4 regions of the Streptomyces sp. TAA040 genome follow, and region 1 is predicted to be linked to each of the others. Evidence: riboswitches for the same ligand, from Rfam matches in the RefSeq annotation. Region 1 holds a riboswitch; each other region holds the start of a gene.
What was found. A riboswitch is a leader RNA that binds a small molecule or an ion and turns the genes downstream of it on or off. The one in region 1 is predicted to bind cyclic di-AMP.

Region 1 (7,677 bases):
CAGGGCGATACCGGTGGCCGCGGCCAGGGCGACGGTCTTGGCCGTACGCATCATCAGTCGATCCTTTTCGTCAGGGGAACCCGGGGCACGGCTGTCCAGCCGGAGCAGGACGGCCGTTCCGGGGGGCCGGAGAAACCCGGCCCCCCGTTGAACTTCGGCGGTTGAAGCCTCCGGGACGGGTCCTGCACCGATGTTTCACCTGCACGAAGGACCGTGCGTGCGGCTGATTGACGTCTTGACGGCCCTGGGCGCAGGGCAGCGCCGGGACTGAGGCGGTCCCCGGGAGTGGGCGGCACCCCCGGTGTGGGCCAGTGCCGGGCATGGGACAGCGCGGGGGTGGACGACGAGGGGCCGGGCCCCCACCGGTAGTCGCGCACCAGGCCGCCGACCCGGCGCCCCCTCCTGCACCGGGGGCCCGCCGCCCTGCCGCCGGCGCCCACCTGAGCCACCCCGGCGCCCGACTGTGCCGTTCCCGTCGACCGGCCTGCGCCGCACCCGCGAGCTGCCGCCGGGCCGCGAATGGACAGTGCCGAGTAGCCGACCGCCGGGGCCGGGCCGAAGCTTGGAGGTGTGCACAGTTCAGGGCGCCATGCGGCGCACACGGACACCGGCCGCGCCGCGCGATCCCTGCCCGCTGCCCTGATCGTCCTCGGGGCTGTCATCCAGCTGGCCACACCGCCCGAGGTCACCTTCACCGCCCTCTTCACCGCCGCCCCCCTGATCGCCGCACCGCTGTACTCCCGCCGCGGCACCGCACTGACCGGGTTGACGGCGACGCTGGTCCTGATGCTGCTGATCGTCGGCCAGGACGACGGTGGCTGGGCGCGCGACATCAGCCAGGCCGTCACGATGACGACCGTCGCCGCGATCGCCCTGGGCATCAACCGGGTGCTGCGGCGCGGCACCGAGCAGTTGGCCTCCGCCCGGGGGGTCGCCGAGGTGGCCCAACTGGCCGTCCTGCCGGCACCGCCGGAACGGATGGACCGGTTGGAGATCGCGGCCCGCTACCAGGCCGCGCACGCCGACGCCCGCATCGGCGGCGACCTCTACGCCGCCCAGCAGACACCGTTTGGAGCCCGGCTGATCCTGGGCGACGTCCGGGGCAAGGGGCTGGGCGCGGTGGAGGCGGTGGGCGTGGTGATCGGCGCGTTCCGGGAGGCCGCCGAGCAGGAGAGCGAACTCGGAGGGGTCGCGGACCGGCTGGACCGGGCGCTCGTGCGCGAGGAGGAGCGCCGGCGCGACCCGGGCGAACCGGGCCCGGAGTCCTTCGAGGGGTTCGCCACCGCCGTACTGGCAGAGATCACCTCGGGGGGCGTGCTGCGGGTCGTGAACCGGGGACATCCTCCACCGGTGCTCCTGTGCGCGGACGGCGAGGTCCGCGTGCTCGACCCGGACGAGCCGGCACTGCCGCTCGGGCTCGCGTGCCTGGTCCCGGAACGGCTCGGCCGGTCGCGTGGGCCGGAGGTGTTCGACTTCCCCGTCGGCTCCACCCTGCTCCTGCACACCGACGGGCTCAGCGAGGCCCGGGACGCCGCGGGCGCCTTTTACCAGCTCGTGCCCCGCATCCGTGCGGAGGCGTGGCACACGCACCGGCCCCAGGCACTGCTGGAGGAACTCGTGACCGACGTCGCCGCCCACACGGGCGGCCGGGCCGACGACGACATGGCGCTGCTCGCCGTCGTCCGCCACCGCTGACCGGCCAGCCGTCCGGGCTGCCGCGTCCCGCCCGTCATCCACCCGTCGTGAACCCACCTTCCGGTCACTCCGGGTGAGGGATCTTGACCCCTCCGCATAACGACTTGGCGAAGATCTCCTCCGCGTGCGTTACGTCGACCCGCCCGTTATGACCGATTGACGGCTGAAGATCACTGAATGTTCTGCCGTTTGACAGTCTTGTTTCCGCGAAGACTTGGAATCTGGGACCCGGGTCTATTAACGTTCGATAACGCAGCGCGGTCGTCACTGCCGTCGCAAGAGACGGCACCGTGCGCCTTGGCCGAATCCAGACAGTGCGTCACCAGTCATCACCACTGCACCAAAGGAACCGGGGAACCATTACTTTGGGGTGAATCCGTCGGCATCGTCACGATGCCACCGGTAGGAGACCTTCCTGCTCCGAACCCGTCAGCTAACCCGGTAGGCCAGAAGGAAGGAAAGGAGAGCGCCCCCGTGGCGTCAAGCAGGCCTGCCACCGAGGCACCGCCGGTCGATATCGCGGCCTACGGTCCCTCCGTCGGCGACACCTGGGACGAGTGGAATCCCACCGAAGAGTCCATCCGCCCCGTCCGTGGTCGGCACCGCGTCGCCAAGCAGCGCGGGATGGCCCGCAGCGGCACCGTCCTCGGCGTCGGCATGGTCGCCGCCATCGGTGCGGGCGGCATGGCGACCGCCCAGGACAAGCCCAAGTCCCCGGTCTCGATGCCGGACCTCTCCACCTTCACCGACAGCCTCCCCGACGCCGCCGATCTCCCGGGCGTGGGCGGGCTCGTCTCCGACACCGAGGACGTCGGGACGACCACCGTCGCCGCGCCGCTCACCCAGGCCGGCCTGACCGCCACCGCCACCGACGCCGGGCAGACCGACGCGGGCGAGGCGCTCCGGGCCCGCATCCTCCAGCAGGCCGACCAGCAGCAGGAGGCCGCCGACCAGCAGGTTCGCGACGCGGCGTCCGCGGCAGCCGCGAGCAAGGCCGCCGACGAGGCTGCCGCGACGGCCGAAGCGGAGCGCAAGGCGGAGGAGGAGGAGAAGCGCAAGGCGGAGGAGGAGCAGAAGCGGAAGGCGGAGGAGGAACGCCTCCGCAAGCTCGCCGCCAGCTTCAGCCTCCCGCTCGCGTCGTACCAGCTCACCTCCGGATACGGCGAGGCCGGTTCGATGTGGTCCAGCAACCACACCGGCCAGGACTTCGCCGCCCCGAACGGCACGCCCGTCAAGGCAGTGCACAGCGGCACCATCAAGGAAGCCGGCTGGGCCGGTTCCTACGGGTACCGCATCGTCCTGGAGCTCTCGGACGGCACCGAGATCTGGTACTGCCACCTCTCCTCCATGACCAAGACCAGCGGCAGCGTCACCACAGGCGACGTCATCGGCCGCGTGGGCTCCACCGGCAACTCCTCCGGTCCGCACCTGCACGTGGAGGTCCGGCCCGGCGGTGGGGACGCCGTCGACCCGCTCGCCTGGCTCCGCGGGAAGGGACTCTCCGTCTGACCCGCGGCGCGACCGCCGCAGCGGTGACCGCCGTGACCGCCCCGTCCGTACGGCGCCGGGGCGGGGGCTGACGGCCCGTCAGCGGCCGGCGCCCCCGTCTGCCGGAGCCTCGTCCGGGACGGCGGCCACCCGCGACCGCGACGCCGCGCACGCGTCCACCCTGCACGCCCGTTCGCGGGCCGCCCGAACCCCGTCGCCGCCCCGCACCAGCCGGAGCTTCCGCTCCGGCACAGGAGGGGAGGGGCGGCGGCGTACCGCTCCGACGGCCCCGGTGCACCCCCCCCCGACACCGGGGCCGTCGGACCCCCGGCCGCCCGCGTCCGCCGGCAACCGCCGGACGGGCGGGCCGGCCGGCCCGCCCGCCCGGTACGCCGCCCCATGCCCGGCAGGGCGTGGCCGCCTCGGTGCAACCGGGACGGCGGGGCGTCACCCGGCGACGAGGAACCGGTCGAAAGCGGCCTCCGGCCGTATCCCCCGCCGCACCGAACTCCCCCGTGCCACGCCTCGCCGGCTCCAGATCCCCCCCCCGGCACCCGGGCCAGCAAGCTCTCCGGACTGCGCCCGAGTAGCCGGCGCGGTCGCGGAGACTCGGCCAGCAGCCCGGAGAGCAGCCCGGAGAGCAACCCGCGCTGTGGAGCCGCCCGCCGCGGCGTCCCGTCCACACAGGCCAGCACGCCGTGCGTGGTCACACAGGCGAGCGCGTCTCCGTCCTCCCACGATTCCTGCTGCCCGGGACCGGCCGCCGCCGAGAGCGGCACCACCCCGAACCCCGAGCTTCCTCAGCGACCGGTCCGCGGGGGCGGGCATCATCGGCGCGGTTGTCCATACACCCGCCCCACCGGGAGACGTACCACCAGGCGGCGGTCGGCGACCATGGCCGCACGGTACTCGTCCCAGTCCGGGTGCTCCCCCCGGAGGGCCCGGTAGACCGCCACCAACTCCTCGGTGACGTCGTCGTCCGGGCCTGCTGCGGGTGCCGTCACCTCGGCAGTGCCCTCGACGACCGTCCAGGCCCATCCGTCAGCGGCCGTCACGTGCAGACTCGCCCGCGGGTCGCGCCTCAGGTTCTTCAGCTTGGCCCGGTCCGCGGTGGTGGAGATCCTGACGCACTGTTCGGAAGCCGAGTAGGCGTAGTTGATGTTCGACAGCTGCGGCCGGCCGCAGCTCCGCAAGGTGGCGAGCACACCGAGGGCGTGCTGAGGCAGGAGAGCCAGCAGGGCTTTCTCCGACATACCGATGACCTCCCACGTCATCTCAACGGAAAGAGGAGAAGCATGCTATGCGGTCGCCCGGTCAAATCCTTGCCCTGAGCGCCACACCACAGTGGTATCGACTGAGGCGCACAGGTCTAGCAAGTCGGGACGCGGACGTTCCGGCAGCAGCAACGAGAGCGTAGGGTCGGAAGCTATATAACGACGGTAATCGAAGAGTTGCCCGATGGCCGTTCTTACAGATTCTCGGTTGGTGCTTCCTTTTGCCTCGATCAGTACATTTGCGGTGACATCGTGTAGGTCAGTGTAAAGAGGAACGATTTCTCCCGCCGGTAGAATCTTCTTGCGCGTTACCTCGTGCCCCAATCCTTCAAGGTGTCGTCGGTAGTGCACGACAAGTTCGGCTTCGCGCCTTCTCGTAGTGTGCCCTTGCGTCTGCCTGTAAGAATGTGCAAATTCGGTCTTGTTCTGCTCCACGGGGACATCTGTTACTTTGGGCTTAGTGCTGGGTGGCTGCGCTGAAGGGGGTTCACGTGGAAGGGTCTCGTGGACGGGGACGAGGCGGAATACGATCATACTCCGCATTTCCCCGTCCATGTCTAGGGCATCGGTCCAGTAGTACGGGGCGCTCTTGTGTACGGCGAACTCCCCGACATGCTGCACCACGCCACTTTCCACAGATTTGAAGAGGTGTAGTGTCACGCCCTCTTCCGCGTGGTGAAGTACGGATCTATTTCCTTTCTTTATTCCTTGGTCACCCTGTCGTCCTTCGCCGCTGTAATAATAAAACCCGTCAGGCCCCCATCCGTCTGTGTATCCGTTGACGCGACCTTTGTGGGGGGTGCTGAAGAGGAAGATTTTCCCCGTGGTATTGTTAGGGGAAATACCCGACTGTCGATTTCCGCCCAGCTTGTCGTGAATGCGTGACCTTCGAACTGGGATTCCACTCAAGAATTCGTCCACGAGTCCCCCTCCGTTTGAACCGGTGTGCACGGAAGGGTACGCAATGTGTGGGCACATCGATAGGAGCGCGGCCTGTCGTGGGTGACCGTGGCCTGCCGCGCTTGCGGTTCAGGCGTCTCCGGAGCATCTCCACGGCTCCCCGGGCGAGTGGGGGCCGGGCGGCGGAGGGGGTGGTGCCACGGGAGTGGCGTCGGCGGGGCCGGTGCGGGGGCACGGCAGGCGGCCCGGGCCGGGGGGTGCGGAGAGTGGAGCGGCGAAGGGGGCCGGTGGTGGGAGCGGGCGGCCGTGCTGGGCGATCCACTGGGCCGGCAGCGGGAGGCAGGTGACGGCGGCGGCGGTGGCCGGACCGGCGATCGGGCGGCGGTCCAGGAGGTGGCGGAGGAGCTCCTGCTCGCGGGCGGCGAAGTCGGACCCCGGGGTGCCGCGTTCGGCGCGGGCGCGCAGGAGTGCGAGCGAGGTCGCGGCCGCGTGGTACTCGGAGGCCTGACGTGTGCCCCTGCTGCCGTGCGCGCGCCGGGCGAGGTCGCGGGCCGTCGCACGGGCCCGCATGGACCCCAGGACGAGGGGCTCGGTGGGGGCCATCCAGCCCTGGGCGGCGTAGGCGGGGAGCACGGCACGGACGGTGCGCAGGTCGCGTTGCCGGGACCACACCGCCAGCCAGACGAGTGTGGCCAGGACGGGCAGCATGAACAGCGCGTAGACGGCCAGGAAGAGCAGACCGCCCAGGGAGGCGGAGCCGTTCCAGAGGGCATGCAGGGCGATCGAGGTGAGCAGGCCGAGCAGGGGGAGGCCCGCGCGCAGGACCCGGCGGTGCCGGGGGAGGGTGGCCGCCACCCCGAAGGCGATCCCGGTCATCACGGTGAAGAGCGGGTGCGCGAAGGGCGACATCACGATGCGGATGACGAAGGTCGTCACGGTCGTGCTGGCGAAGCCGGACGGGTCGAGCGTCTGGTCCTCGTCGTAGGCGGTGCCCAGGTAGAGGATGTTCTCGGTGAAGGCGAACCCGGTGGCGATCACCCCGGCGAGGACGATCCCGGCCACCACCCCCTCGAACGCCCGGTGCCGGTAGCGGAACAGCAGCAGCATCGCCGCCGCCTTGGCGAGCTCCTCGACCACGGGGGCGACCACGGTGGCGCCCACCAGGCCGACATCGCCGTCGGCGATCACCGAGGCGGCCAGCCACTCGGTGGCGAAGGTGTTGGCCACGATGGCGACCAGGGTCGCCGTGCAGGCGCCCCAGGCGAAGGCGAAGGCCAGGACGCGCCACGGAGTGGGCTCCGCGCTGTCCACCCAGCGCAGTACCGCGATGAGGAGCGGAACGGGCAGGACGGACAGGACCAGCCCGATGACGAAGCCCTCGGAACCCGTCTCGCTGCGGACGATCGCCAGAATGGTCAGCCCGCACACCGCGAACAGCAGCGCGAGCACGCAGGCGCGGAGTGCGCGGCTGCGCCACCACGGCGCGCGCTTCGGCGCGTGGCGCCACTCACCGTGCGCCGTCGGCGTGGCCGGGAAGTGCTGCCGGGACCGGTCGGGCTGCCCGTCGGAGTGCTCGGATATCTGCCCGGCACCCCCGGCTTGCTCGCGGGCGGGTCCCGGCAGGTCGTTGGGGGACACCTGTAGACCCTAAGGGCTTTCCGGCCGCGCCCGCCGGGCCTGTGGCACAGCCGTCGGCCCGGCGGGGCTCAGCCGTCCGGCGGAGGTCAGCCGTCCGCGGGCGGGTCGGTCGGTCGGCGGCGGAAGATCAGGTCGCGGACCCGGTGGCCCTTGTCGAGTCCCTGGCCCTCGAAGCGGGTCCGGGGGCGGAAGCCGGGCCGAGGGGTGAAGCCGCCGTCCGGCTGGGTGTTCTCGAACGCGCGGTGCGCGGTGAGGACCTCCCGCATGTGCTCGGCATACGGCTCCCAGTCGGTCGCACAGTGCAGCAACGCCCCGGGCTTCAGCCTTGGTGCGGCGATGTCGAGGAACTCCGGCTGGATGATCCGGCGCTTGTGGTGCCGGGTCTTCGGCCACGGGTCGGGGAAGAAGACCCGCACCCCGTCGAGGCAGGACGGGGGCAGCATCTCGCGCAGCAGGATCATCGCGTCGCCGTTCGCCACCCGGACGTTGGTCAGCCCGTCCCGGTGGGCCAGCCGCAGCAGGTTCCCCTGGCCGGGGGTGTGCACGTCGACGGCCAGGATGCCTGTGCCGGGCTCGGCTGCGGCCATCGTGGCGGTCGCCTCGCCCATGCCGAAGCCGACCTCCAGCACGATCGGCGCGCCGACCGGAAGCGGGTCGAAGAGGGAGTCGGGGTCCAGCACGT
Region 2 (7,677 bases), on a different contig from region 1:
AGAACGAGCGCCGGCAGCGCTACGACAACGTGCCCTACGGCACCGCCTTCGAGAAGCTCACCGCGATGGCCTTCCCCGAGGGGCACCCGTACCACCACACCCCGATCGGATCGATGGCGGACCTGGACGCCGCCTCGCTCACCGACGCCCAGCAGTTCTTCCGCACCTACTACGCCCCGAACAACGCGGTGCTCTCGGTGGTCGGCGACATCGACCCGCAGCAGACCCTGACCTGGGTGGAGCGGTACTTCGGCTCCATCCCCGGCCACGACGGCAAGCAGCCGCCGCGGGACGGCACGCTTCCGGACACCCTCGGCGAGGAGCTGCGCGAGACGGTCGAGGAGGACGTCCCCGCCCCGGCGCTGATGGCCGCCTACCGGCTGCCGCAGGACGGCACCCGCGAGGCGGACGCCGCAGATCTCGCGTTGACGGTGCTGGGCGGCGGGGAGTCGTCCCGGCTGTACAACCGGCTGGTGCGCCGCGACGGCCTCGCGGTGACTGCCGGATTCGGGCTGCTGCGGCTGGCCGGCGCGCCCTCGCTCGGCTGGCTCGACGCCAAGACCTCGGGCGAGGCCGCGATCGAGGACATCGAGGCCGCAGTGGAGGAGGAACTCGCGCGGTTCGCGGCCGAGGGACCCACACCGGAGGAAATGGAGCGGGCACAGGCGCAGTTGGAGCGCGAGTGGCTCGACCGGTTGGCCACGGCGAGCGGCCGCGCGGACGAACTCTGCCGCTACGCCGTACTCTTCGCCGATCCGCAGCTCGCGCTGACCGCGGTCGGCCGGATCCTGGAGATCACCGCGCAGGAGGTGCAGGACGTGGCCGCGGCCCGGCTGCGCCGGGACAACCGGGCCGTGCTCGTCTACGCTCCCACCCCCTCCGCCCAGGAGGGCGACAACCCCGCCGGCCCGGCAAGCACCGCGACCGCCGACACCACCGACTCCGCCGAAGGGGCCCCGCAGTGAGCGACGCCACCACCAGCACACCCGCCGAGCCCGGTATGGACTTCCACCCGCAGCCGACCGGTGGCGAGCCCAAGCCGTGGGCCTTCCCGGCTCCCGAGCGCGGCGCCCTGGCCAACGGTCTGACGGTGCTCACCTGCCACCGCCCCGGCCAGCAGGTCGTCGCGGTCGAGGTCAACCTGGTCGCCCCGCTCGAAGCGGAGCCGGCCGGCCTCGACGGCGTCGCGACACTGATGGCTCGCGCTCTCAGCGAGGGCACCGACAAGCACAGTGCCGAGGACTTCGCCGCCGAACTGGAGCGCTGCGGCGCCACCTGGGGCGCGCACGCCGACCACCCGGGCCTGCGGGTCTCACTGGAGGTCCCCGCTTCCCGCCTCCGGCAGGCGCTCGGGCTGCTGGCCGACGCGCTGCGCGCGCCTGCCTTCCCCGACGCCGAGGTGGCCCGGCTGGTGCGCAACCGGCTGGACGAGATCGCGCACGAGCTGGCCAGTCCGGCGCGCCGGGCGGCCATCGCCCTCTCCGGGGAGCTGTTCCCGGCCGACTCGCGGATGTCCCGGCCGCGCCAGGGCACCGAGGGCACGGTCGCCCGGGTGGACGCGGCGGCCGTACGGGCCTTCTACGAGGCCCATGTGCGCCCGGCCGCCGCCACCGCGGTGGTCGTCGGCGACTTCACCGGCGTGGACCTCGCCGCCGCGCTGGAGGAGACGCTCGGGGCGTGGACCGGCTCCACTGCCGAGCCCCGGCCGGTCCCGCCGATCACGGCGGACGACACCGGCCGGGTGGTCGTCGTGGACCGTCCCGGTTCGGTGCAGACCCAGATCCTCATCGGGCGGATCGGCGCCGATCGGCACGATCGGGTGTGGCCGGCCCAGGTGCTGGGCACCTACTGCCTCGGCGGGACCCTCACCTCCCGGTTGGACCGGGTGCTGCGTGAGGACAAGGGCTACACCTACGGGGTGCGGGCCTTCAGCCAGGTCCTGCGCTCCACTCCGGAGGGCACCGGCGCCGCCATGCTGGCGATCAGCGGCTCGGTGGCCACCGACGTCACCGGGCCGGCGCTGGCCGACCTCTGGCAGGTGCTGCGGACGCTCGCAGCGGAGGGCCTCACGGACGAGGAGCGGGACGTCGCCGTGCAGAACCTCGTGGGCGTCGCCCCGCTGCGGTACGAGACCGCCGCCGCGGTGGCGGACACCCTCGCCGACCAGGTCGAGCAGCACCTGCCGGACGACTTCCAGGGCCGGCTGTACGTCGGCCTCGCGGAGACCGGCACGGTGGAGGCGACGGCCGCCGCGGTGAACGCCTTCCCGGTGGACCGCCTGGTCACGGTGCTGGTCGGGGACGCCGAGCAGATCGCCGAGCCGGTGCGCGAGCTGGGCATCGGGGAGGTCCGGGTGGTCGGCGGCCAGTAGCCGCACCGGCCCGCGTCCGTCCGCGGTCGGGCCGGGCGGGACGTAGCTGCGCCGCCGCCCGGCCCGCCGTGCGTCGACCCCTGTTTCGGGTTTCCGGCAAGCAGGGGTCGATTTTTGTCCGTATTGGGATGATATGCGGGTGTGATTCCTGTGGGATGGGCGACAAAGGACGAGATCGGTTTGGTAGCAGCGAGATGTCCGGTTTAGCTTCGGTTGCGCTGCCGTCAGAAGTGTCCGCGCCGCGGCCGACGCGCAGCGAACGCCGAGTCCCCGTGAGGGAGCCGGGGACCCACCGAAGTCCTTGGGGTGAATCCGGGCGCTTCCCAGTGAAATGCGCCGGTAGGAGACCTTCCTGCTCCGAACCCGTCAGCTAACCCGGTAGGCGTGAAGGAAGGAAAGGAGCACGCCTGCCATGGCGTTCAAGCATGCTGCCGCCTCCTGGCGGCGCCCCAGCCGTGCCGTGCGGACCGGAGCCCGGATCGCCGGCGCGAGCACCCTGACCGTCGGCCTGGTGGCCGGTGTCTTCGCCGGCTCCCCGGTGGCGGCGGCCGACAGCGCGTTGCGTGTGGCCGGGATCGGCCAGGCGATCGCCCTCGGCAACGCGACCGTGCAGGGCGTATCGGCCCAGGCCGATGTCCAGCACCGCGCGGCGGAAGCCGCGAAGGCCGAGGCGGCGAAGAAGGCCCGAGCCGCGAAGAAGGCGAAGGCGAAGAAGGACCGGGCGGCCGAGCGGGCCGCCGGCTCCCGGTCCGGCGCGACGAAGGCGGCCCGCAGTGCCAAGCGCGCCGCGGCCTTCGTTGCTCCCGTTACCGGTTCCCCGGTCACGACGCAGTACCGCACGGGTGGTTCCCGGTGGTCCTCCGGGAGTCACAGCGGTATCGACTTCGCCGCTGCGTCCGGCACCCCGGTGCGCGCGACCGGTGCCGGCACCGTCGTCGAGGCGGGCTGGGGCGGCGCCTACGGGAACAACATCGTGATCCGGCACCGGGACGGCGGCTACACCCAGTACGGTCACCTGTCGTCGATGGGTGTACGGGCCGGCCAGCAGGTCGACGCCGCCCAGGGCATCGGCCGCGTCGGTTCCACCGGCAACTCGACGGGACCGCACCTGCACTTCGAGGCGCGTACCGGCCCCTCGTACGGCTCGGACATCGATCCGCTGGCCTACCTCCGAGGCAAGGGCGTCGGGCTGTGAGTCCCGTCCCCCGCTGAACGGTCCGTGCCGGTGCGACGGCCGGTGCGGACGAACACAGGACCCCCGGGTGCGACATCCGGGGGTCCTGTGCTGTTCTCCCGCGGCCGGCCCGCGCGTTTTCCACCCGATCAGGGACGGGCATCAAAAGAGCCCGCCGAGTGGAATAGAGTTCGACTCAGCGACATCTCGAAACGCGGGGATTACGCCGGAGGTAGGGCCATGCGCATTGCGGCGCACACGGTATGCACAGCGGTTCGGGACGACATCGTCTCCGGTGCTTTTCCGCCGGGCGCGCGGCTGACCGAGGAGCAGCTCGCCCGCAGGTACGGGGTGTCCCGTGTGCCGGTGCGCGAGGCGCTGCGGATGCTGGAGTCGGAGGGCTTCGTGACCACCCGCAGGCATGTCGGCGCCCATGTCGCCGAACCCACCGAGCAGGAGGCGGCCGACCTGCTGGACATTCGTGCGCTGTTGGAGCCGCTGGGCGCCGCCCGTGCGGCGCAGCGCCGTTCCGAGGCGCATGTCAGGGTGCTGCGGGGCCTGGTGCGGCTCGGCCGACAGCGCGCTGAGCAGGGGCAGTTGTCGGATCTGCACGCGCTGGGGGACTGGTACCACGAGACCCTCGCACAGGCGTCGGGGAGCCCGGCGCTGGCTGCGCTGCTGACCCAGCTCCGCCGGAAGATCACCTGGATGTACGCGGCCCCGGCGGTTGAGCCGCCGGTGGGGGCCACGGCGGTCTGGCAGGAGCACGGTGCGCTCGTGGACGCCATCGCCCGCCGGGAGCCGGAGCGGGCCCGCGCGCTCGCCGCGGCGCACGTGGAGCGTCCGGTGGCAGTGCGCCGGCGGCGGCACCCCGCGGCGGTGAGGAGTTCGAAACCTGCTGTAAACAACGAACGCGGCCGCGTTTAACACACCGTGTATACAAAGGGCGGAGAATTTTGCGGGGTGATTCTCCCCTGCCCGAATACCTGCGGGCAGGGGAAAGGCGGCAGATCCGTCGATCCGCCACCTTTACCTGAGTTTCCACCCGGTGCTGCCCGGAGAATTCTTCAGACAGCCTCGGGCAGTTCCTCGAGCCCCTCGGCGACCAGTTTCGCCAGCCGGCCCAGCGCCGCGTCCGCGCCTTCGGCGTCGGACGCCAGGACGACCTCCTCGCCGCCCTCGGCGCCGAGTCCGAGGACGGCCAGCATCGATGCGGCGTTGACGGGCGCTCCGCCGCTCTTGGCGACGGTTACGGGGATGCCGGCGGCGGTCGCGGCGCGGACGAAGATGGAGGCGGGACGGGCGTGCAGGCCCTCGGTCCAACCGACGGAGACGCGGCGCTCAGCCATGATGTTGCCCTTCCTTCGGAACAGTTGTCTAGACCAGTTTCGCACGCGGTGGCGACCGGTCCGGTACGGGCACTGTCCTCCCGCGCCGACCCGCCGTCGCACCCCCCCGTCCGCCTCCTGGGACGACGGCCTGCGCCGCCGCCGTTCCGCGAGGCGCCTCCCCGGCCGCCGTGCCCCCGGAAAGCGGCCTTCGGCCGTACGCTGGCCCCATGCAGACGCCCGAGGAGCGTGCCTACCCGACGCACTGGGAAGCCGACGTGGTGCTGCGCGACGGCGGCACGGCCCGGATTCGGCCGATCACCGCCGCGGACGCGGACCACCTCGTCAGCTTCTACGAGCAGGTGTCGGACGAGTCCAAGTACTACCGTTTCTTCGCGCCCTATCCGCGCCTGTCCGACCGGGACGTCCGCCGGTTCACCCACCACGACTACGTCGATCGGGTCGGCCTCGCCGCGACGGTGGGCGGCGAGTTCATCGCCACCGTCCGCTACGACCGGATCGACGGAACCGGCCGGCCGGCCTCGGCACCGGCCGACCTCGCCGAGGTCGCTTTCCTCGTCCAGGACGCCCACCAGGGCCGCGGTGTCGCCTCCACCCTGCTGGAGCACATCGCGGCCTGCGCCCGCGAACGCGGCGTGCGCCGCTTCAACGCCGAGGTGCTGCCCGCCAACAGCAAGATGATCAAGGTATTCACGGATGCGGGCTACTCGCAGCGGCGCAGCTTCGAGGACGGCTCCGTGCACCTCACGCTCGACCTCGAACCCACCGCCGAGTCGGTCGCCGTGATGCGCGGCCGGGAGCAGCGCGCCGAGGCGCACTCCGTGCAGCGGCTGCTGGCACCCCGGTCGGTTGCCGTCGTCGGTGCCGGCCGCGGGCCCGGCGGCGCGGGCCGCGCGGTACTGGAGACGCTGCGCGCGGCCGGCTACACCGGCCGTGTCCACGCCGTCAACCACCACCTGCCACCGGAGGCGACCGCGCTGGACGGGGTGCCCGGGGTGCCCGCCCACCGCAGGCTGAGCGACATCCCGGAGCCGGTGGACCTCGTGGTGCTGGCCGTGCCCTCCGACCAGGTCGACTCGGTGGTCACCGAGTGCGGTGAGCACGGGGTGCAGGGGATGGTGGTCCTCTCCGCCGACTTCGACCGCGCCGCACAGCGCGATCTCGTGCGCCGGGCCCGCTCGTACGGCATGCGGATCATCGGTCCGAACGCTTTCGGGCTGATCAACACCGCCCCCGGGGTCCGGCTCAACGCGACCCTGGCCCCGCAGACACCGCGCCGCGGGCGGATCGGGCTGTTCACCCAGTCCGGCGCCATCGGCATCGCCCTGCTCGGCGGGCTGCACCGGCGGGGCGCCGGGCTGTCGTCCTTCGTCTCCGCGGGCAACCGCGCCGACGTGTCCGGCAACGACGTCCTCCAGTACTGGGACGACGACGAGGACACCGACGTCGCGCTGATGTACCTGGAGTCGATCGGCAATCCGCGGAAGTTCACCCGGCTCGTCAAGCGCACCGCCGTCCGCAAGCCGGTGGTGGTCGTGAAGGGGGCGCGGCACAGCGGCAGCGCCCCGCCCCCGGGCCACGCGGTCCCGGTGGGCCGCACGCCGGACGCCACCGTCGCGGCCCTGCTGCGGCAGGCCGGGGTGCTGCTGGTGGACACCGTCACCGAACTGGTCGACACCGGGCTCCAGCTTGCCTTCCAACCGCTGCCGGCCGGCCCGCGGATCGGCATCCTCGGCAACGCCGAGTCGCTCGGGCTGCTCAGCTACGACGCCTGCCTGTCCCAGGGGCTGCGGCCGCTCCCGGTGACCGACCTGACCTCCTCCGCGACCGCCGAGGACTACCACCGGGCCCTCGCGGCGGCGCTGGACGACCCGGGCACCGACGCGGTCGTCGTGACCGTCATCCCCTCGGTGGACGACGGCAGCGGCACCGCGGGGGAGCGGGCCGCCCGGCTGGGGGAATCCCTGCGTTCCGCCGCGGAAGGCACCGGCAAGCCGATCGCCGTCGCCCACCTGGAGGTCGAGGGGCTCGACGCCGCACTCAGCGAACGCCGCATCCCCGCCTGCCCGGCGCCGGAACGTGCGGTCCGGGCGCTGGCCGAGGCCGTCCGCTACGCGCAGTGGCGCGCCGACGCGCTGGAGCCGTCCGGCGTCCCCGACCACGAGGTCGCGGAGGGTCCCGCGGCGAAACTGCTCGAAACCGCCCTGCGCGCCCACTGCCCACCGCCGTCCCCGGCCTCCGGACGCGGCGACGCACCGCCGCCGGCCCGCAGCATCCCGCTCTCCGCCGCGGACACCGGGGCGCTGCTCGGCCACTACGGCATCGCCCTGCACCCCGCCCCGCCCGCGCCCGACGCCGACACGGCGGTGCGCGCTGCGGACCTGCTGGGCTACCCGGTCGCGCTGAAGACCACCGCCCCGCACCTGCGGCACCGCGCCGACCTCGGAGGCGTCCGGCTGGACCTCGCGGGCCCCGCGGAGCTGCGGCGCGGCTACGCCGAGTTCGCCGCCGCCCTGGGAAGCCCCGAGGAGCTCCGCCCGGTCGTGCAGGCGATGGCCCCGCGCGGGGTGGACACCGTGGTGCGGGCGAGCGTCGACCCGCTCATCGGACCGGTGCTCTCCTTCGGACTGGCCGGACCGCCTTCCGAACTTCTCGGCGACCTCTCCCACCGGCTGATCCCGCTGACCGACCGGGAGGCGGCGGGCCTGGTCCGGGGCATCCGGAGCGCGCCGATGCTGTTCGGCTGGCGCGGGTCCCGCCCGGTGGACACCGCGGCGCTGGAG
Region 3 (7,677 bases), on a different contig from region 1:
TCCCGCTCCGGGGAGAAGGTCATCCTGATCCGCCGGGAGACCAACCCGGACGACCTGGACGGCATGATCGCCGCCGAGGGCATCCTCACCTCGCGGGGAGGCAAGACCTCGCACGCCGCCGTGGTGGCCCGCGGGATGGGCAAGACCTGCGTCTGCGGCGCCGAGGACCTGGAGGTGGACACCAAGCGCCGCCGGCTCACGGCCCCGCACCCGGACGGCAGGGGCACGGTGGTCGTCGACGAGGGGGACGTGGTCTCCATCGACGGCTCCACCGGCAAGGTCTACCGTGGCGAGGTCCCGGTCGTCCCCTCACCCGTGGTCGAGTACTTCGAGGGCCGGATGCACGCCGGGGCCGACGACGCCGGCGAACTCGTGCAGTCGGTGCACCGGATGATGGCCTACGCCGACCGGATGCGCCGGCTGCGGGTGCGGGCGAACGCCGACAACGCGGAGGACGCGGCCAGGGCCCGGCGCTTCGGCGCCCAGGGCATCGGGCTGTGCCGGACCGAGCACATGTTCCTCGGCGAGCGCCGGGAACTGGTGGAGCACCTCATCCTCGCGGACACCGACGCCGAGCGGGAGTCCGCCCTCGGTGCGCTGTTGCCCCTCCAGAAGGGCGACTTCAAGGAGCTCTTCGAGTCCATGGACGGGCTGCCGGTGACGGTGCGGCTGCTCGACCCGCCGCTGCACGAGTTCCTGCCGGACATCACCGAGCTGTCGGTACGGGTCGCGCTGGCCGAGTCCCGACGGGACGCCAACGAGAACGACCTCCGGCTCCTCCAGGCCGTCCACCGGCTGCACGAGCAGAACCCGATGCTCGGGCTGCGCGGGGTACGCCTCGGGCTGGTCGTGCCCGGGCTGTTCAGCATGCAGGTGCGGGCGATCGCCGAGGCCGCCGCCGAACGCAAGGGTGCCAAGGCCGACCCGCGGGCGGAGATCATGATCCCGCTGGTCGGCACCGTCCAGGAGCTGGAGATCGTCCGGGACGACGCGGAGCGGGTGATCGCCGAGGTGGAGGCGGCCTACGGGGTGGAGCTGGGTCTCACCCTCGGCACCATGATCGAGCTGCCCCGGGCGGCGCTCACCGCGGGCCAGATCGCCGAGTCCGCCGACTTCTTCTCCTTCGGCACCAACGACCTGACCCAGACGGTGTGGGGGTTCAGTCGGGACGACGTCGAGGCCAGCTTCTTCACCGCCTACCTGGAGAAGGGCATCTTCGGCGTCTCCCCCTTCGAGACGATCGACCTGGACGGGGTGGGCAAGCTGGTCCGGGACGCGGCGGAGGCGGGGCGGGCCACTCGGCCGGAGCTGAAGCTCGGGGTCTGCGGGGAGCACGGCGGCGACCCCGAGTCGGTGCACTTCTTCCACGAGGTCGGCCTGGACTACGTCTCCTGTTCTCCCTTCCGGATCCCGGTCGCCCGGCTGGAAGCCGGCCGGGCCGCGGCACGGAGCACCGGGAGCGACAGCCGCTGACACGACCGCGACCTCCGGGGTCGCCGCCGCGCCCTGACCCTCACTGCGGCGGTGGCCCCGGTCCCCGGGAGGGGGACGGTGGGAGACCTTGTGCGGAGGCCCCGCCGCCCCTCCCGACTCCGCCGGGCGGAGGCGCACCGGCGGACGGAAGAACCGGCCGTGCCCCTCGTGAGGGGCACGGCCGGTCTCTCGTCCCCTTGGGGGAGCGTCGCTCAGAGGGAGACGCCGTTGTCGCGCAGGTAGGCCAGCGGGTCGATGTCCGAGCCGTACGACGGGCCCGTGCGGACCTCGAAGTGCAGGTGCGGGCCGGTGCTGTTGCCGGTCGAGCCCGACAGGCCGAGCTGGTCGCCGGCGCCGACGCTCTGGCCGGCGGAGACGGAGAGCGAGGAGAGGTGGGCGTACTGGCTGTAGCGCCCGTCCGCGTGCTTGACGACGACCTCGTTGCCGTAGGCGCCGCCCCAGCCCGCGGAGACCACAGTGCCGGTGCCGACCGAACGGACCGAGGTGCCGGTGCCGACGGAGAAGTCCACTCCGGTGTGGTAACCGCTCGACCAGCTTCCGCCCGATGCGCGGTAGGCGGTGCTGGGCGCACCGTCCACCGGCGCGGTGAACCCGCCGGTGGTGGCGGCCTCGGCCGGAGCAGCGGGCTCCTGGCTCTGCTCCTCCACGGGTTCCGGCTTCGGCTCGGGCTTCTCCTGCTTCGGCTCCTGCTTCTCGGCCGACTGCTGCTTCGGCTGCTCGGCGGGAGCACTCGACTTCTCGGCGGGGGCGTCCGACGTACCGCCGCTGCCGTCCAGGCTGAGCCGCTGGCCGGGGAAGATCAGGTCCGGGTCGCTGCCGACTGTCTCGCGGTTCTGCTCGTAGACGGTCTGCCAGCCGCCCCGCACGTGCTCCGCGACCGCGATGTTGTGGAGGGTGTCGCCGCTGGCGACGGTGTAGTCGTGCGAGCCCTCCGACTTCGCGGCCGCGGCCTTCTTCTGCTCGGCGGCCTGCGGCTCGGACTTCTTCGGCTGCGCGGCCTGCTCCGACTGCTGCTCGGTCTTCGCGCCGGACTCGGAGGCGTTGTTCTGCGCGCCGTCCGGGGCGATGTCCGGCGTGCCGCTGTCCTGGCTCAGGCCGGCACGCGGGCCGCAGACCGGCCAGGCGCCCGGGCCCTGCATCTCCAGGAGCTTCTCGGCGGCGGCTATCTGCTGGTCCTTCGTGGCGAGGTCGGCGCGCGGTGCGTACTGCGTGCCGCCGGCAGCCGCCCAGCTCGACTGCTGGAACTGGAGACCGCCGTAGAAGCCGTTTCCGGTGTTGATCGACCAGTTGCCGGTGCTCTCGCACTCGGCGACCTTGTCCCACACGGAGACCGGGGCCGCGTTCGCGGAACCCGCGGTGATCAGCGGAGCAGCGATACCGGCACCGCCCGCGGTGAGGGCGAGCGAGACCTTGGAGACCTGACGGGACATCAGGGGTTTGCGCGGACGACGGTGGCGACCACGAGACATGGGTTGAGTCCTCTCCTGCGCCTGCGAGGTGAGCTGTCGGATTCGGGCTGGAGCTGCCCGGCCATCCCCCACCGTGATCCGGTGGCGCATGGCTTCACCCCTAGCCGACCCGCGTGCTCCGCGGTCCGGCACTTACCTTGGTTCCCCCGCTCCTGCCGGCCTGATGCAGTCGTTTCCCTCTACCGGCGGCAGGATTCGGCGTGACCGGCGTGGGACCTCCGCACGGGATGCGGTGGCGGGATGAACGGTAATCACAACGATTTGGCCGGGACAAGCGAAACCAGGTTTTGCTCAGCCGCTCCGGGGGTCGCATGGGAGCATTTTCGGCGCGCTGTGAGATCGATCATTTCCGACGTCACGGACGTGCGGGCTTGCATGTGCACATAAAAACCGCACTGAGCAGGGGAATTGACGCTGAGGCGAGAAGTGGCCGACGAGGTGCAATTGTACGGGGGCGCGGTCCTGTGAGTCCGGTCACCCGAACCGTCTCGTGCTTCCTTATATCGGTGCATTCCCGACCCGTGGAAGCTGAGAGGGTGTCAGGTTCCGAAATCACCCACCTCTTGACTGCCACACCGCTTGTCCGTTTTGGGTGCGAGGTGACTTTGAGGGGCTTTTGTGACGCGACGTTGCTGGATGAATCGGTCGCGTCCCGCCATCCCGACGGGCGGCGGGACGCGATTCGCCGGTGCTCAGGGCGGCGGCTCGCCGGTGCCGGTCAGGCGGGCCGGATGGGTGCGGACGATGACCGAGTCGTCGTCCAGGCAGCGGCCCGTCGCCAGGTCGAAGCGCTGCTTGAGCAGCGGGGAGGCCACGAACGGCCGGCCCGCCGCGGACCCGAGTAGTCCGCGCGAGAGCACGTACGCACCGGTGAACGGATCCCGGTTGTCCACCGCGTGGACGCCGCCGCTGCGGTCGGTGAAGACGGCGATCTGCCGCCCGTCCGGGAGCAGTGCCGCGACTCCGCGGCCCGGCACCAGGTCGCCGGGAGCGCAGACCGGATGCCAGGAGTCCCCGGCCCGCACCTCGATCCGGGCGGCCGTCCCGCCGTCGGCCGGGTGCGCCCCGGCGTCGGTGGACGCCCCGGTGTTCGGGTGCGGTCCGCCGCTCGGGAGCGGGCACGGGGGAGAGTCGGCGGGTTCGGCGGCCGTGACGGGGGAAGGGCGGGTCGGGCTCATCGGGTGGCGCTCCCTTCGAGGCGGCGGACGGGGATCTCCGGCCCCGCCAGCAGGGTCAGATCGGGTTTGACCTGCTCGCGCTCGCCGACGAACCGCACCGAGGGGTCGGGTGTGCCGGGAGCGTTGACGAAGGAGACGAAGCGGCGGAGCTTCTCCGGGTCGGCGAGGGTTTCAGCCCATTCGTCCCGGTAGTCTGAGACGTGCGAGGCCATCAGCGCCTCCAGCTCGGCGCAGATGCCCAAGGCGTCGTCCACCACCACCTCCCGGACGTGGCCGAGGCCGCCCTCGATGCGCTCCAGCCACACCGAGGTGCGTTCCAGCCGTTCCGCGGTGCGGATGTAGAACATCAGGAAGCGGTCTATCAGCCGGACCAGCCCGGCGTCCGAGAGGTCCTGGGCGAGCAGGTCGGCGTGCCGCGGAGTGGCGCCCCCGTTGCCGCCGACGTAGAGGTTCCAGCCGTTGGCGGTGGCAATGACTCCGAAGTCCTTGCTCTGCGCCTCCGCGCACTCCCGCTGGCAGCCGGAGACCGCCGACTTCAGCTTGTGCGGCGCCCGCAGGCCCCGGTAGCGCAGCTCCAGACCGATCGCCATCCGCACCGAGTCCTGCACCCCGTACCGGCACCAGGTCTGCCCCACGCAGGACTTCACCGTCCGCAGCGCCTTGCCGTAGGCGTGCCCGGACTCGAAGCCCGCGTCCACCAGCCTTCCCCAGATCGCAGGCAACTGGTCCACCCGGGCCCCGAACAGGTCGATGCGCTGACCACCGGTGATCTTCGTGTAGAGCCCGAACTCACGGGCGACCTCGCCGATCACGATCAGTCCCTCCGGTGTGATCTCACCGCCCGGGACCCGGGGCACGACCGAGTACGAGCCGTTGCGCTGGAGATTCGCCAGGAAGTGGTCGTTGGTGTCCTGGAGCGCCGCCTGCTCCCCGGCGAGCACGTACCCCTCCGCGCCGATCGCGGGGGCCAGGGAGGCGAGCACCGAGGCCACCGTCGGCTTGCACACCTCGCAGCCCTCGCCCCCGGCCGCCTCCGGCCTGCCGTGCCGGTCCAGCAGCTCCCGGAAGGAGGTGATCCGCAGTGACAGCACCACCTCGTAGAGCTCCTGGCGGGTCAGCGGGAAGCAGCCGCACAGCCCCTTGTCCACGACGACCCCGCGGGCCTCCAGCGACTCGTCCACCAGCTTGCCCAGCACCTTGACGCAGCTGCCGCAGCCGGTGCCCGCCCCCGTGCACTTCCTCACCTCGGCCACCGAGGCGCAGCCCCGCCCGTCCACCGCCTCCCTGATCGCGCCCTTGGTGACGTGGTGGCAGGTGCAGATCACCGCCTCGTCCGGCAGCGCCGACGGGCCCAGCGCCGCGGGCGCCCCGGCCCCGGCCGGCAGCACCAGGGACTCCGCCGGCACCGGGGGGACGCTTCCGGTCAGCGGCCGCAGCACCCCGTACGTCTCGGCGTCCCCGACCAGTACGCCGCCCAGCAGCCGCCCGTCGCGCGCCATCACCAGCTTCTTGTAGATCCCCGCGCGGGAGTCGGCGTACACCACGTCCAACGAGTCGGCCGCGGTGCCGTGGGCGTCACCGAAGGACGCCACGTCCACCCCGAGCAGCTTGAGCTTCGTCGAGGTGTCGGCCCCGGTGAACCCGCCCGCACCGGCCGGAACCGGGCGGTCGACCGCGGGCAGCAGCGCCTCGGCCAGGTCCGCCGCCACCACCTCGGCCATCTCGTACCCGGGCGCGACCAGGCCGTAGACGGTGCCGTCCGCAGCGCGCGCGCACTCGCCGATCGCGTACACCGCCGGGTCCTCCGTCCGGCACCGCTTGTCGACGACGACGCCGCCGCGTTCGCCCACCGGCAGCCCGCACTCCCGGGCGAGGGCGTCCCGCGGTCGGACACCGGCGGAGAACACCACCAGGTCGGTGTCCAGGACCGCGTCGTCGGAGAGGGTCATCGAGACGACGCGGCCGTCCTCGCCGGCGGTGATCTCGCGGCCGCCCACCCCGGTGCGGACCCGGAGGCCGAGGTCCTCGATGGTGCGCCGCAGCGCGGCCCCGCCGCCCCGGTCCACCTGGAGGGCCATCAGCCGCTCGTTGAACTCGACGATGTGCGTCTCCACACCGAGACCCTGGAGCGCGCCGGCCGCCTCCAGGCCCAGCAGCCCGCCCCCGACGACGATGCCGCGGCGTGCCCGCCGCGCATAGCGCTCGATGGCGAGCAGGTCGTCCACCGTGCGGTAGACGAAGCAGCCGGTACTGTCCGCGCCCGGCATCGGCGGCACGAACGGTGCCGAACCGGTCGCCAGCACCAGGGCGTCGTAGCGCACCTCGTGTCCCGACCGGGTGGTGGCGGTCCGCGCGGCGCGGTCGACGCGCTCGACCGGGTCGTCCAGCCGCAGCTCGATGCCGTTCCCTGCCAGGAAGCCCTCGGCGACCAGGGACAGCTCGTCCACCGAGGTGCCGGAGAAGTACGAGGTCAGCCGCACCCGGTCGTAGGCGGGACGCGATTCCTCGGCGAGCACCACCACCTCGGCGTGCCGGGGCACCCCGTGGGCGGCGAGAGACTCCAGGAAGCGCTGGCCGACCATGCCGTGACCGACGACTGCGATCACCGGAGTACCGGTGGGTTTCGTGGACATTGTCAGAAGCCTCCGTTGTCGGTGAGCAGGTGGAGCAGCGGAGCGGCGGGAAGTGCCTCGTCGCCCTCCCAGGCGCGGGCGAGCGCGCCGACGGCGCCGAGATCGCCGAGGAGGATGCCGCCGACCAGCCGGTCGTCGCGCACCACGACCTTGCGGTAGGCGCCCCGGGTGGCGTCGGTGAGGTGCACGACCTCGTCCTGCGGCTGTGGCGCGGTGCGCCCGAAAGCCGCCAGGTCGAAGGGACCCGGACCGGCCAGGGTGAGCCGGGTCAGGGCACGGGTGCCGCGGTAGCGGTGGCCCGCGGCCGGTTCGGCGAGCACCCCGGCCAGGACCTCCGCCTGCTCCCGGGCCGCGCCCGCGAGCCCGTGCACGACGCCGGCGTGCTCCGCGCAGTCGCCGACGGCGTGGATACGGGGGTCGCTGGTGCGCAGGGCGTCGTCGACCACGATGCCGCCCGCGCACTCCAGCCCGGCGGCCCGCGCCAGCCCGGCCCGGGGGCGCACCCCGCAGGCGGCGACGACCAGGTCGGTGCCGAGCGCGTATCCGTCGGCGAGCTGCACCGCTCGCACGCTGCGGCGGCCGGCCCGGGCCCCGGGGCCGGTGGTGACGCCCTTCACGCGGCAGTCGGCGTGCACCTCGACACCGAGGTCCTCCAGGTGCGCGCGCAGCAGCTCCGCCGCCGCCCGGTCGAGTTGGCGTTCCATCAGGTGCTCGCCCTGGTGGGCCAGGACCGTGCGGACGCCGCGGGCCGCCAGCGCGCGGGCGGCGGACACGCCGAGCAGCCCGCCGCCGATCACGACCGCCCGGCCGCCCCGGCGGGCGGGCCCCTCCAGGGCCCGGCAGTCGTCCAGAGTGCGGAAGGGGTGGAAGCCGTCCGGCAGTTCCCGGCCGGCACCGGCCGGA
Region 4 (7,677 bases), on a different contig from region 1:
CACCACCGGCCGGCCGCCGCCGGTGTGCTTCGCCGCCAGGTAGACGGCCGCGGAGACCGCGAGCAGTAGCGGCAGGGCCCACGGCAGGTGCGGCACCTGCTCGGGCCGGCGTGCCAGGAGGGTGCCGGCGAATCCCAGTACCACCGCGTTGACCAGCACGTACTGGGCGTCGGTGAAGCTGCCGCGGCCGTCGTCGTCGGTGAGCAGGTCGGCGGCGCGCGGCCGGTCGGCCGGGACCTTCTGGAGCCGCTGCCGCGCCACACCCCGGGCGACGGCGAGCTGGGCCAGCACCGCGGCGGCGCAACCGAGGGCGAGGGCGGTGAAGGTACCGGCCGCGGTGCTGACGGCGACCAGGTCGAGCAGGTCCCGGCGTTCCGCGGCGTCCGGGGTGAGCGCGAGCCGGCAGGCGGTCATGAGGACCGCGAACGCGGTGAGCAGCATCCAGCAGGCGGCCACCGTGCGGGAGGTGGAGAACCGGTTGTCCCGGCCGGTCAGCAGGGTGGGCAGTCCTGGGGCCTCCCGGTGCCGGAGGCCGGCGGCGGTGGCCGCACCGGCGAGCAGTACGGCGGCGAGGAGCGCAGCCGTCCGCCCGCGCGTCCATCCGTCGCCGACGGCGGTCAGGGTCTGCACGGCCAGCAGCAGGACCACCGCGCCCCACACCGCGTAGAGGGTGCGCTGCCGGAGCCGGGCGGTGCGCACCGCGCTCTCCGCCCGGGCGCCGTCGGCCACCGAGCGGGAGGCCAGGACGAGTTCGTCCGAGACCCACTGCCGGGACGCGCCGGGGGAGTGGGCGAGTGCCGCGGGTACTCCGATGCCCTCGGCCAGGTCGTCGCGGCGCCGTCGGAAGGCGGCCCGCGCCTGCCGGTGGCGTCGGGGCGCACTGTTCGGGCAGTCGACGCAACGGCAGTCCCCGCGGTGCGTGGGGCGTGCACCGACGCCGCTGTCTGCTGTGCTCTCCCGAGCCGTGTCCACGGCCACCTGCAACGCCACCTTCTCCACGGACGGCCGCCCCCGGGACGCCGCCGACTTACCGGCAATGGGAAGGAATTGTGCCGCACGATTCACCTGGTCGGCTCAACAGTCCACGAGTGCCGGGGCCTTCGCGGGCTTCCCGGCTGGATCAGGCCGGTCTGGTGGCCGTGTTGAAGGGCATCTGGTCGATCGGGGCGATCCGGACGGGCGCGCCGGGGCGCGGTGCGTGGATCATCTGGCCGTTGCCGAGGTACAGGCCGACGTGGCTGAGACCGGAGTAGAAGAAGACCAGGTCGCCGGGGACGAGCCGGCTCCTGGCGATCCGCTGCCCGGCGTTCACCTGGGTGTAGGTGGTGCGCGGCAGCTCGACCCCGGCCGCGCGCCAGGCTGCCTGGGTGAGCCCCGAGCAGTCGAAGGCGTTCGGCCCGGTGGCGCCCCAGACGTAGGGCTTGCCGAGTGCGTTCCTGGCGTACGTCAGGGCGCGCGCGGCCCGTCCGGCGGCCGCCACCGGGGCCGCGTCCACCTGCTCGCGCTCCTCACCGCCGTGCCCGTCCCCGGCCAGTACCTCGGCCCGCTCGGCCGCCGTGAGCCGGTCCAGCAGCCGATCCGCCGCGGCGAGCTTCTTGCGCACGGTGCGCTTGTGGTCCTCGGCCGTGGACCGGGCCTCCCGGAGCGTCTCGGTGCGGTCGGCGGCCTGGCTGCGCAGCTGCCGCACGGTGCGCAGCCGGTTGTGCAGGCGGTCCAGGGTGCGCGCCTGCTGGGAGCCGGCGCGGTCCGCGGTCGCGGCCCGCCGGAGGAACTCCTCCGGCGCGGAGGAGAGCGCCAGTTGCACGGTGGGGCCGATCGCGCCGCCCTGCCGGTACTGCGCGGTCGCGTGGGAACCGAGCGCGTTGCGCGTGCGGTTGACGCGCGCCGTCTGCCGGGACGCCTCGTCGCGCAGTCCGTCCAGCTTCTTCTCCGCCTGCTCGGCGCGCTCGGTGGCGCCGTTGTACTTCTCCGTCGCCTGCTCGGCCTCGTGGTGGAGCCGGTCCACCATGCGCTGGACGTCGGCCTTCTCCCCGGCCGGTTGCGGGTCGGCGTGCGCGGCACCGCCGGAGCCGGTCGCGGTCGCGGTCGCCGCGCCCACCAGGGCCAGGCCGGCCCAACGAGAAGTGCGGAAGCCGGAGTTGCGGGGCTTGCGATGTGCTGCCATGGACGGCGACGCTAGGCCGTATCGGCCCCGTGAGCGGACGGTGACCTGTATTTTTCGCTGTCGATCGCGAAGTGGTCGGAACCGGGTGCCCCGGGCACATTTCGGAGCATCCGGTGCTGTGCTGTGTTCGGGGTGGCGAACGGGGCGGGTCTGACTCTTGCGGTGTGCTAATACCCCGATACGCTCCGCGTCATGGACGTACTCATCAATTTCTTTGTCGGGCTGCACATCATCGGCATCGCGGCACTCCTCGGCGGCTTCCTCCTCCAGATGAAGGCGATGAGCGCGGGCGAGGCCCGGCTGACGCCGGGCATGCTGCACGGCGCCTCCACCATGCTCCTGACGGGCCTCGCCCTGGTCGGCTTCAACCAGCTCGCCGACAACGACGTGAACCACGTCAAGGTCGCTGTCAAGCTCGCGGTGCTGGTGGTGATCCTGGTGCTCGTCTACGTCAAGCGCGACGAGCAGCGGGTGCCCGCCGGCACGATGGCCGCCGTGGGCGCGCTGACCTGCCTCAACGTCTTCCTCGCCACCATGTGGGTGTGACGCCCGCCCGGCCCCGCCCCACGAGGGTCCGGGCGGCCGACCCCGCCCGGCGTCAGGCCGGCCGCACCGCGCTGTGGAAGGGCATGTAGTCGATCGACTCGTACTTCACGTCGTCGCCCGGCTTGGAGGCGTGGATCATCTGGCCGCCGCCGACATAGATGCCCACATGGGTCACGTCCGGGTAGAAGAACACCAGGTCGCCCGGCTGCAACTGCGACTTGGCGACCCGCGTGCCGATGTCGACCTGGTCGTAGGTGGTGCGCGGCAGCTCGACCCCGGCCGCCCGCCAGGCCGCCTGGGTGAAGCCCGAGCAGTCGTACGAGTTCGGGCCGGCGGCACCCCAGACGTAGGGCTTGCCCAGCTCGCGCTTCGCGAAGGCCAGTACCTGCGAGGCCCTCCCGCTGCCGGCCGTGTCCTGCGATCCGTCCGCCCCCCCGGTGCCCGCCGTCTGCTCCTGCGAGGCCGGCTGCCCGCCCCCGGACGCCGGAGCGGCGGTCTCCCGCTCGGCAGCGGCCTCGGCGGCGGCCTTCCGCTCGGCAGCCGCCTTGCGCTCCGCGGCGCGTGCCTTCTCCTGGGCCTCGCGCTGCTTCTCCCGCTCGATGGCCGCCAGCCTGGCCTTCTCCTCCTCGGTCAGCTCGGACAGCAGGGTGCGGGCCTCCGCGAGCTTGCCCTGGACGGACTTCTTCTCCTCGGCCAGCTTCGTCTGGGCCCGGTTCAGCTCGGTGAGGTTCTTCGTCGCCTCGTCGCGCTTGTTGCCCGCCTCGCGCTGCTCCTCCTGGAAGTCGCCGACCGCCTGCTTCTGCTGACCGGTGAGCCGCTCCATCACGTGCGTCTGCTGGAAGTAGCCCTGCGGGTCCGCGGAGAGCAGCAGGGTGGCCGTCTCCGACATACCGCCGTTGCGGTACTGGGCGGCGGCGAAACCGCCCAGCTTGCGCCGGGCGTCGTTCAGCCGTTCGGTCCGCTCGGCGACCTCGTCCAGCAGCCGGTCTGACTTCTTGCGCTGCTTCTCGGCCTTCTCCTTCGCCGCGTTGTACTTCTGGGTCGCGGCGCCCGCCTGCCGGTGCAGCTCGTCGACCTTCTCCTGCGTCTCCTCCAGTGAGGGGCCGCCGTCGCCGGGTGCCGCGACGGCGCTCTGCGAGAGCAGCGTGACGGAGGCGAGCGCGGCGGCGGTCGCGCCCACCGTTCCTCCGCGCAGCGCGGCCGACTGCCGCACAGGGACACGCGGCTTGCGGTGTGTCGCCAAGACGGCAACTCCTTCCGTGGGCCGCCTACCGGGTTAGCTGTCGGGTTCGGGCGTCGGAAGGCTGCCCTACGGGTCCCTGCGCGGGCCCCGATTCACCCCGGAAGTGCACGGGTGGGTCCCCGGCTCCGGCGGATGCCGGACTCGGCGGAGGCCGCCCGTGCCGGCACTGTCGCCGACGGTCTCCGGGCCGCCTGAGGCAGCACCGTAGCCACGACACGGTGCTCTTGGGAAGACGGGTGCGCGCTATGTCCGAAACCGATTCGTTATCCGCGCGGCTCCGCGTCCGCTCGGTGACCTGCCGTGATCGGCTCCGGCCCGGGTGGGCAGGAGGCGGCGCCGCACCGGGCGGATGTGGGGCCGCCCCGCCGCACCGGGGGCGGGGCGGCCCCCGCGCCCGTCAGCCCTGCTGCTCCCGCGCCAGCCATTCCTGCTGCTTCTGCCGCTTCCACTGCTCCCAGCGGTTGGGGTAGCGGATCCGCACGTCGCCCATCGCGGTGCGCCCGCTCAGCTCCAGTGTCGGGGCACCGGGGACGGGTGGCTCGGAGACCCGGTTGCGGACCGAGCCGATGCTGACCCGCATGCCGTGGGGGCGGACCGACCACCCCGGGGGCACGACGATCGTCACGTTGCCCATCGCCGCGTTGATCTCCAGGTGGACCTCGCGCTGCCGGCACTCGGCCTGGGAGAAGTCGATCCGGACGTCCCCCATCCGCGAGGTGGCGGTGATCCGGGACGGCACCACCCAGTAACCGGTCTGCGTGATGTCCCCGGCCCCGGCCTTGAGCACCATCGGCTCACCGGCGCGCGGCTCGGGGGCGCCGGCGGTGGTCGGCAGGTCCGCGGTCAGCGGTTCCAGCTCGCCGTAGGTCTTCGCCCCGAATGCCCGCTCCAGCCGGTCCTCCAGCTCGTCGATGCCGATCCGGCCGTCGCCGGCGGCCTCCCGCAGCGTCTCGGCCACCGCTTCCCGGTCCGCGTGCGAAGCCCGCAGTTCGGGGTCGTGGCCGGGTCCTGGCGCGGTCGCTCCGGAGGGATCAGTCATGCCGCCAAGTCTAGGAGGTGCCCGCGGCCCCGGACAGAGCCGCAGACCGCTGCGTGCCGGGGCGGCGGACCCGGTGCTCGCCCCGGGGGTGACGGAGGGAGCCCTTAGACTCGGCAGCGATGAGCAGCCTCTTCGACGACAGCTTCCTGGCCGACCTGGAGCCCCCCGCGGGCGAGGCTCCGCCGCCGGACCCCGAGCACCCCGCCGCGCCGCAGCCGGAGGAGGTGCCGGACGGCCTGTTCGCGGGCTCGTTCGCCGGTCCCGGCGGCCCCCGGGACGCGTTCCACCGGGGCGGCGCTCCACGGACGGTCACGGACCCGGAGGAGCTGCTGGCCGGTCTGAACGAGCAGCAGGGCGCCGCGGTCGTGCACAGCGGCGGGCCGCTGCTGATCGTCGCGGGGGCGGGCTCGGGCAAGACCCGGGTGCTCACCCACCGCATCGCGTACCTGCTGGGGGCCAGGGGAGTGCACCCCGGCCAGGTGCTCGCCATCACCTTCACCAACAAGGCGGCCGGCGAGATGAAGGAGCGGGTGGCCGAGCTGGTCGGTCCGCGCGCCCAGTCGATGTGGGTCTCCACCTTCCACAGCGCCTGCGTGCGGATCCTGCGCCGGGAGAGCAAGCGGCTCGGCTTCACCTCCTCGTTCTCCATCTACGACGGGGCCGACTCGCGCCGGCTGATGGCGCTCGTCTGCCGCGACCTGGCACTCGACCCCAAGCGGTTCCCGCCGAAGGCGTTCAGCGCGAAGGTCTCGAACCTCAAGAACGAACTCGTCGACGAGGAGGACTTCGCCGCCACCGCGGCGGACGGCTTCGAGAAGACGCTGGCCGAGGCGTACACCCTGTACCAGGCACGGCTGCGCGAGGCCAACGCGCTGGACTTCGACGACATCATCATGACGACCGTCCACCTGCTCCAGGCGTTCGACGACGTCGCCGAGCACTACCGCCGGCGCTTCCGGCACGTCCTGGTCGACGAGTACCAGGACACCAACCACGCCCAGTACACCCTGGTCAGGGAGCTGGTGGGGACGGGCCGAGCAGTGGGACCCGCCTCGGCGGACGACGGTCAGGGCGAGGCGCCCGCCGGGCCGGAGCGCGCCGAGCTGTGCGTGGTGGGCGACGCGGACCAGAGCATCTACGCCTTCCGCGGCGCCACCATTCGCAACATCCTCCGTTTCGAGGAGGACTACCCGGACGCCACCACCATCCTGCTGGAGCAGAACTACCGCTCCACCCAGACGATCCTCGGCGCGGCCAACTCCGTGATCGAGCGGAATGAGAACCGGCGGCCCAAGAACCTGTGGACGGAGGCCGGGGCCGGCCCCCGGATCACCGGCTACGTCGCCGACACCGAGCACGACGAGGCCCAGTTCGTCGCCGAGGAGATCGACCGGCTGACGGACGCGGGGGACGCCAGGGCGGGGGACGTCGCGGTCTTCTACCGCACCAACGCCCAGTCCCGGGTCTTCGAGGAGATCTTCATCCGGGTCGGCCTGCCGTACAAGGTCGTCGGCGGGGTGCGCTTCTACGAGCGCAGGGAGGTCCGCGACGTCCTGGCGTACCTGCGGGTGCTCGCCAACCCGGAGGACTCCGTTCCGCTGCGGCGCATCCTGAACGTCCCCAAGCGCGGCATCGGCGACCGGGCCGAGGCGATGCTGGACGCCCTGGCGCTGCGCGAGCGGACGACCTTCCCGGACGCGCTCCGCCGCGTCGACGAGGCCTACGGGATGGCGTCCCGCTCGGCCAACGCGGTCAAGCGGTTCAACACTCTCATGGAGGAGCTGCGCACGGTCGCCGAGTCCGGTGCCGGTCCGGCCACCGTGCTGGAAGCCGTACTCGAACGCACCGGCTACCTGGCCGAGTTGCAGGCGTCCACCGACCCGCAGGACGAGACCAGGGTGGAGAACCTCCAGGAACTCGCCGCGGTGGCGCTGGAGTTCGAGCAGGAGCGCGGGGAGGACGACCCGGGCACCCTCTCCGACTTCCTGGAGCAGGTCGCCCTCGTGGCCGACTCCGACCAGATCCCCGACGAGGACGACGGCGAGGCCGAGAACACCGGCGTCATCACTCTGATGACGCTGCACACGGCCAAGGGCCTGGAGTTCCCGGTCGTCTTCCTCACCGGCATGGAGGACGGCGTGTTCCCGCACATGAGGGCGCTGGGCCAGCCGAAGGAGCTGGAGGAGGAGCGCCGGCTCGCCTACGTCGGCATCACCCGGGCGCGGGAGCGGCTGTACCTGAGCCGCTCGACCCTGCGCAGCGCATGGGGACAGCCGGCCTACAACCCGGCCTCCCGGTTCCTGGAGGAGATCCCGCCGGAGTACCTCGACTGGCGGCGGACGGGCAGCGCGGCGGGGGGCGGCCCCGCCGCGGCGAGGGCCGGAGGGCTCGCCGCCCCCGCCGGCCGGCGGGGGAGCGGCGGCTTCGCCACCCGGCGGGTCAGGGAGCGCCCGGTGGTGGCACTCGCGGTCGGCGACCGGGTCACCCACGACACCTTCGGCCTGGGCACCGTCGTCGGGGTCAACGGCGGCGGGGACAGCGCCGAGGCGACCATCGACTTCGGTGATCCGAAACCCAAGCGCCTGCTGCTGCGCTACGCCCCCGTCGAGAAGCTCTGACCGGACGGCGGTGCGGCCGGTGTGCCGGCCGCACCGCCGTGCCGGATCAGCCGCCGTGCGGAGCGCT

Region 2: linked by a shared signal. The riboswitch ahead of H300_RS0115155 (M23 family metallopeptidase) and the one ahead of H300_RS0118430 (M23 family metallopeptidase) in region 1 are both predicted to bind cyclic di-AMP.
Region 3: linked by a shared signal. The riboswitch ahead of H300_RS0104065 (transglycosylase family protein) and the one ahead of H300_RS0118430 (M23 family metallopeptidase) in region 1 are both predicted to bind cyclic di-AMP.
Region 4: linked by a shared signal. The riboswitch ahead of H300_RS0106030 (NlpC/P60 family protein) and the one ahead of H300_RS0118430 (M23 family metallopeptidase) in region 1 are both predicted to bind cyclic di-AMP.

What each region holds. Positions count from the first base shown of each region.
Region 1 covers NZ_AUKR01000024.1:14,590-22,266, reverse strand. The annotation lists gene H300_RS0118440 (chaplin) at 1-54, opposite strand, end outside; gene H300_RS27710 (PP2C family protein-serine/threonine phosphatase) at 571-1,695, shown strand; cyclic di-AMP (ydaO/yuaA leader) riboswitch at 2,016-2,158, shown strand; gene H300_RS0118430 (M23 family metallopeptidase) at 2,170-3,204, shown strand; gene H300_RS0118420 (PPOX class F420-dependent oxidoreductase) at 4,011-4,436, opposite strand; gene H300_RS31570 (SRA domain-containing endonuclease) at 4,482-5,378, opposite strand; gene H300_RS27705 (PrsW family intramembrane metalloprotease) at 5,487-6,995, opposite strand; gene trmB (tRNA (guanosine(46)-N7)-methyltransferase TrmB) at 7,082-7,677, opposite strand, start outside.
Region 2 covers NZ_AUKR01000015.1:102,669-110,345, forward strand. The annotation lists gene H300_RS27040 (M16 family metallopeptidase) at 1-965, shown strand, start outside; gene H300_RS0115150 (M16 family metallopeptidase) at 1,001-2,371, shown strand; cyclic di-AMP (ydaO/yuaA leader) riboswitch at 2,622-2,771, shown strand; gene H300_RS0115155 (M23 family metallopeptidase) at 2,784-3,566, shown strand; gene H300_RS0115160 (GntR family transcriptional regulator) at 3,786-4,472, shown strand; gene H300_RS0115165 (HPr family phosphocarrier protein) at 4,613-4,894, opposite strand; gene H300_RS0115170 (GNAT family N-acetyltransferase) at 5,104-7,677, shown strand, end outside.
Region 3 covers NZ_AUKR01000005.1:20,820-28,496, reverse strand. The annotation lists gene ppdK (pyruvate, phosphate dikinase) at 1-1,473, shown strand, start outside; gene H300_RS0104065 (transglycosylase family protein) at 1,686-2,963, opposite strand; cyclic di-AMP (ydaO/yuaA leader) riboswitch at 2,967-3,145, opposite strand; gene nirD (nitrite reductase small subunit NirD) at 3,656-3,994, opposite strand; gene nirB (nitrite reductase large subunit NirB) at 4,138-6,774, opposite strand; gene H300_RS0104050 (FAD-dependent oxidoreductase) at 6,777-7,677, opposite strand, start outside.
Region 4 covers NZ_AUKR01000006.1:67,404-75,080, forward strand. The annotation lists gene H300_RS0106015 (hypothetical protein) at 1-978, opposite strand, end outside; gene H300_RS0106020 (C40 family peptidase) at 1,121-2,164, opposite strand; gene H300_RS0106025 (hypothetical protein) at 2,357-2,710, shown strand; gene H300_RS0106030 (NlpC/P60 family protein) at 2,763-3,953, opposite strand; cyclic di-AMP (ydaO/yuaA leader) riboswitch at 3,960-4,110, opposite strand; gene H300_RS0106040 (DUF1707 and DUF2154 domain-containing protein) at 4,351-4,992, opposite strand; gene pcrA (DNA helicase PcrA) at 5,112-7,610, shown strand.